DNA from 2 places in the Peribacillus sp. FSL R5-0717 genome. Region 2 is predicted to be linked to the other one. Evidence: riboswitches for the same ligand, from Rfam matches in the RefSeq annotation. Region 2 holds a riboswitch; the other holds the start of a gene.

Region 1 (3,178 bases), 4.7 Mb from region 2:
CGCGCTTTTGAGTATACAAAGGGAAAGTTTGTTGTATTGGAAGACAATGAACTAGAACAACTGAAAAAACAAAACGAAGAAAAAGCCGTGGAAATCGTGGATTTCGTTAAAATTGAAGAAATAGATCCCATTTATTTTAACCGGAGTTATTACATGTCCCCAAATGACGGGGGGATAAAAGCCTATTCCCTTTTGAGGCAGGCCCTCAAGGAATCGAATAAGGTGGGGTTGGCAAAAATCATCATTCGCTCCAAAGAACAAATGGCGGTAATCCGAGTCGTTGATAATACCTTGGTTATGGAAACGATTCATTATCCGGATGAAGTCCGCTCCACAGCGGATGTTCCGAATATCCCTGCCAATGATACCATTGTAAAAAAAGAAATCGATACTGCCGTATTATTGATAGATCAATTAACGACTACTTTCGATCCGACAAAGTACACCGATGACTATCGAACCGCGTTACTAGAATTGATTGAATCGAAGAAAACGGGACAGACGACGATTACAGCGAAAACAAAAGAACCAGTTTCCAACAATGTAACTGATTTAATGGAGGCATTACAAGCATCCATAGACCGTACAAAACATGATGAACCGGAAAAGAAAAAGACGACCCGGAAGAAAGCGGCACCGAAAAAAAAGAAACAAGCGTAAACAGGAAGCTGAGCGGAAGACGGATGATGTCGCTCGGCTTTCTGCTTGTTTTTGCAAGGAATCAGGCTTCTAATAAGATGAAAAGGTCTTGATAAAGAGGGGAGGAAAGTACAAATAGGTGAGTCGATCACGATGCGAGAAAGTGAATGGAATTACAGGGAATTAGTGGATATTAACGAAAGCAAAAAAAATTCGCTCCCTAAAGAGCGACAATGAGGAATTCAATCGTGAAAATCAACATATAGGCGAACGGTTGTAGTTTTCGACTATATATTGTGTTCATATTCTACCATATTTAATTCTGAAATAGCAACTAAATTACTGAAACTAACCTATGAATTTTTCTGGAAATCAATGATATTTAGCCCATTAACGCCGCATATGGCTTTTTCATTTCATATACATATAAAAAGGTACTGAATAAAATGGATTTTTAGTATAATTTATACATATAGAACGATATAAATTTAATATGAATGGAAGATGCAAAATGGAAAATGGAAAAATCGAATCACTACATGCGGGGAAGCCGAAACATGAAATTTTTTCGAATATCGATATCTTTTCAGCCATGGATAAACAAGCACAGGATAATTTGAAAGTGACTAAAGCTGGCATAATCGGTGATGGTGTCGGTAATGTAAAGTTCCATGGAGGTCCTGATCGGGCTTTGTGCTTTTACCCATTTGAGCATTATTCATTATGGAATGAAAAATTCTCTAAAAAGCTGGATATCCCTGCATTCGGTGAAAATTTAACTATAGCGGGGATGAAGGAAGAAACAACGTATATCGGCGATATTTATCAAATAGGCGATGTGATTGTTCAAATTAACCAAGGGAGGATACCTTGTTCGACCATTTCCCTCTTCAATCAAGAACCTAAGTTTTTGGAACACGTACTGAAAACGAGTTACACTGGTTATTTTGCAAGAGTACTTCAAGAAGGAACGATAAATAAACAAAACGAGATTGAGCTGATAGACCGTCTACAAGAAAAAATTTCTGTCCATTACGCAGCAGAGGTCATCCTTCATAAACGGGATGGGCTTGAAGGTGCTAAGGCTTTACTTACACTAGACTCGTTAGCGGAAGACTGGAAACAAAGGATCTTGAAGAGGGTTCAAGCAGCAAAGGATTGAATGATTTTTGCAAAAGTGAAAAAAATGTCGATCAGGTATTGAAATTGACAGACTATTAATGTAAATTAAATATAATCAAATTTTGAAATCTTATGAAAATTATATAAATGGATCTTATCGAGAGAGGTGGAGGGACTGGCCCGAAGAAACCTCAGCAACCAGCTTACGCAAAGGTGCTAAATCCAGCAAGCAGAGCTTGATAGATGAGGAGAATGTTTCAAAAACCTTCTTCTTTGAGAAGGTTTTTTTTCCTTTTCTCTCATACTCATAGAATACGACAAAAACAGGATTGTTTTTGAGAGAGGGTGTAATGATGAATTTTCGTAAAGAATTAAAAGAAAGAATGCTGGTTGGGGAAGGGGCAATGGGGACCTTGCTTTACTCTAATGGCATTGATCAATGTTATGAGGAATTAAACTGCACGAACCCAGATCAAATAGAGTCCATCCATCGAGCCTATCTGGAAGCTGGTGCAGATATCCTTCAATCGAATACATACGGAGCCAATTTCAATAAATTGAAGCGGTATGGACTTGAAGATGAAGTGAGCAGAATCAATCGCCAGGGAGTCATTCTTGCTAAAAAAGCGGCAAAAGGTAAGGCATACGTCTTCGGCACCATAGGGGCACAGCGGAGTATCAGGAAATCGGATTTAAGCATGGAAGAGATAAAACGGGGTTTTCGTGAACAGCTATACAGTCTGTTGATGGAAAATCCTGATGGGATTCTCCTGGAAACATTTTATGACCTGGAAGAACTGGAAACCGTCCTGCAAATCGTTAAAAATGAAACCGGACTGCCGATTATCGCAAATGTCTCGATGCATGAACTGGGTAATCTTCAAAATGGAATCCATTTAAATGAAGCCTTTCAAAAACTCGAGCAATTGGGTGCCGATGTGGTTGGTGTGAATTGCCGCCTTGGACCACATCATATGATTCGGGCCTTGGAAGAAGTGAGTTTGCCAAAGCAAGCATCGATTGCCATTTACCCTAACGCCAGCCTGCCTGATTATGTCGATGGGAGGCTCGTTTATAAAGCTGTCCCGGAATATTTTGGTTCTAGTGCCCTGGAACTTCGTGAGCAAGGCGCCGCGATCATAGGAGGGTGCTGTGGAACGACTCCACTGCATATTCAAGCTGTAAAGCATGCAATTGGAAGTTTGGCTCCCGTGAAAGAGAAATTTACGAAATCCCGTGAAATAGAAGTAATTGAGGTGAACGATAGGGAATTGGAACTTCCCCTTTACGAAAAGGCCAAAACGGAACGGACGATTCTTGTTGAGCTTGATCCACCGAAAAAGCTAGGGATAGAGAGTTTCATGACAGGTGCTGAGGTTTTGAAAAAAGCAGGGGTCGATTCCATTACATTAGCGGA
Region 2 (3,178 bases):
TCATGGCATACGATAAGCTTATTAATCGTTTTTGGTTTATCGTTATTTGCCCTAATGAAATTACGCTGGCATCCAGCCTATATAATTATTCTTTCCGGTTTAGTAGGTGTTGTCCTCTATTCATGACAGGTGTCTCACACACAACCATCATTAATTTGGACCGGAATTAAGCAAAAAAATTGAAAAGTGTGAGAAAACTTTATTATGTTTATGTATTTACCATACAGAAAACACCCAGAATCCAATGATTCAGGGTGTTTTAATATTATTGTATTCTCTTTTTAAGAGGTACGTTTCTTCATTTCATCATTTCCCGGCTGAAACCGTGGAAAACCAATCAGGATGGCAATGACGCCACAAAGTCCAATCAGGATTGGGTAATATGAATACGGCAAGATGCTTAACGGAGAAATCTTTGCTACTCCTGCTGCAACAAGCAGTTGTGCTCCATATGGGATCAACCCTTGGATACAACATGCAAAAATGTCAAGGACGCTCGCCGATTTCCTTGGATCAATCCCATACTTTTCAGCAATATTTTTGGCAAGTGGCCCGGCAATGATAATCGAAATCGTGTTATTTGCCGTTGAAAGGTTCGTTAAACCAACAAGCCCCGCAATGCTGAATTCCGCTCCTTTTTTCGATTTGCTATTTCGGGTCACTAGGTGGAGTAAATAGTCGATGCCACCATTATGTTTGATTACAGCTACCATACCTGCAATTAAAATGGCAAGGAAGGAGATTTCATACATTCCCGCCATTCCTTCTCCAACTTTTTGAATGACACCCAACGGTTGATAACTACCATCAGCCAAGCCGATGACTCCGGCAAATACGATTCCGATGGAAAGGACCAAGAACACATTGACTCCTGCCAATGCAGTGACCAATACGCAAAGATATGGAAGAATCTTCACCCAATCATAAGACTGTTGGGAAATGTCAGCTTGTTCACCCATCGTTAAAATTCCTAGGATGGCACATGTGATGATGGCTGCAGGTAAAACGATGAAAAAATTCACTTTAAACTTATCTTTCATTTTCGTTCCCTGAGTTCGGACAGCAGCGATTGTCGTATCTGAAATGAATGAAAGGTTATCCCCAAACATCGCACCACCAATAACGGCCGCCATTGAAAGGGCAAGTGAAATATCAGTTTGTTCACTAATCCCTACCCCGATAGGTGCCAAGGCAACAATCGTGCCCATGCTTGTCCCCATGGATAGAGAAATAAAACAAGCGATGATGAAAATCCCTACCATTAATAGGTTTTGCGGAAAAACAGCTAAGGCAAGATTCACTGTTGATTCAACTGCCCCCATGCCATTGGCAACTTCCGAAAAAGCGCCGGCCAAAAGGAAAATGATAACCATTAACATGATATTGGCGTCACCGGCACCTTTACAGAAGATATCAACTTTTTGATTGAATGTCTCTTTCCGATTCATCGCCAATGCAGCTGCCGATGCAATGGAAATCGCTACAATCACCGGAAATGAATAAAAATCTTTAGTGATGATTCCAGACCCAATAAATAAAATTAAAAATACGACAAATGGGATCAATGCCCATGGATTCCCTTTATTGTTTGCACTCATGATGTACACCTCTTTTTATTTTTCCCGCGACATGTGTCACAGCTCTTATTCTATTAACAGTTTTCGCAAATAACTCCAATTTGAACCTACCTGATTTTCCAGTCATTGAGCTGTAGCAAATAAAACTGGCATAAAAAAGACCCCTTCTATTTAACAACAAGAAGAGGTCTTTTAATTTATAAAAAACACCCTCCTTATCTTTCAGGCAAAAATCAGCCTGCTGGATTTGGCACAGCACTCCATTTAAGTCCGCTGCCGAGACATCTTCGGGCCAGTCCCTCCGTCTCTCTTGATAAGAAGATTACATTATATAATTTTATCAAAAATTACGATGCCTGCCAGAAAAGTACCACGCTGGAAACTTGCCTGAGTTCGTGACATCGAAAGTCGTTTTGAAAAGCAAATATAACAGTACAGCATTTTGTCTATTTTCGCAAGGGTTAATTTTCAAAGTGTTTCACATGCACTCCTTACTGTTTATAAAGAGATCTAAGTTGATTGGAGCAGGTGTGCGAGACTCCTCGGGGAAAAGCGAGTGCCTGGAGGCAACGTCAAATTGTAAAAACCAAAAAAAAAATGTAGACAGACTCGATCTTCATCGAGTTGTCTACATTCTGAGAGGTCTAATGACCTCTCAGCAAATTTGTTGGATTAGGTTAGGTGAATTATTTTTAGTCGAGTTCACATCAGTCGATACTTCAAATGCTTCCATCTGTTCCGAATCGAATGATTTTAAATACTGTTGCAGATATGCAGGATCATTAATGGAAGGATTCAACCAATCTTTTTCATCTTCTGGTTTTAGAATGACAGGCATGCGGTCATGAATGCTGGTCATTAGCTCATTTGGCACAGTTGTTATAACAGAGCACGAATAGATGCTGATGCCCTCAGGAGATTTCCAGGATTCCCAGAGACCGGCCATTCCAAATGGAGCATGATTCTTCATTTTTATCCGCATCGGTATTTTTCTTTCTGGTGTCTTCTTCCATTCATAAAAAGAGTCAGCGATTATCAAGCATCTCTTCTTCTTATACGCATTCCTGAAGCTTGCTTTCTCAGCAATGGTTTCCGCTCTGGCATTGATCATTTTGTAGCCCGCTTTTTCGTCTTTTCCCCAGAAAGGAATGAGTCCCCACCGAAGATATCCAAGCCGGTTCCTTACCCCGTCATTAATGACGGAGAGCACGGATTGGGAGGGAGCAATATTGTAGCTGAATTGGTATTCCTCATCAAATGACCCTTGAATATCAAACCGTTCTTTTATTTCTTCTATGTCAGTGAAAAGAGTGAAACGTCCACACATAATATCGCCACCGTATTAAGATTTATTACAGTGTATCAAATGGAATGGGCAGGCACAAATCAGCTTTCTAAAATCCTGATATCAGTAAATGGTTGATTAAATAATTCGCTGGAAATCAAAAGAGTGCCAAGGACTTCTCTTTCATCTTCTGCTTTAATGATTTCCGACAAAATTAAGGTACTGCCATTCCTCACCGTTACTTTATATTCATTCATGGAATCCCTCCTCAAAAGGCTAGATGGTTGTTATTATAAACCAAAAACCCACAAGTATC

Evidence for each region. Region 2 has a riboswitch for S-adenosylmethionine ahead of NYE65_RS23510 (Na+/H+ antiporter NhaC family protein). Riboswitches for the same ligand answer to the same signal wherever they lie in the genome.
Region 1: it holds a riboswitch for S-adenosylmethionine, as region 2 does, so the genes downstream of both, NYE65_RS00895 (bifunctional homocysteine S-methyltransferase/methylenetetrahydrofolate reductase) here and NYE65_RS23510 (Na+/H+ antiporter NhaC family protein) in region 2, are expected to answer to the same signal.

Annotation. Positions count from the first base shown of each region.
Region 1 is NZ_JBBOOF010000001.1:193,046-196,223, reverse strand. Features, by position in the region: gene ku (non-homologous end joining protein Ku) at 1-660, shown strand, start outside; gene NYE65_RS00900 (MOSC domain-containing protein) at 1,151-1,801, shown strand; SAM riboswitch class I at 1,913-2,011, shown strand; gene NYE65_RS00895 (bifunctional homocysteine S-methyltransferase/methylenetetrahydrofolate reductase) at 2,115-3,178, shown strand, end outside.
Region 2 is NZ_JBBOOF010000001.1:4,904,277-4,907,454, reverse strand. Features, by position in the region: gene NYE65_RS23515 (chromate transporter) at 1-126, shown strand, start outside; gene NYE65_RS23510 (Na+/H+ antiporter NhaC family protein) at 282-1,598, opposite strand; SAM riboswitch class I at 1,790-1,897, opposite strand; gene NYE65_RS23505 (SOS response-associated peptidase) at 2,233-2,904, opposite strand; gene NYE65_RS23500 (hypothetical protein) at 2,964-3,119, opposite strand.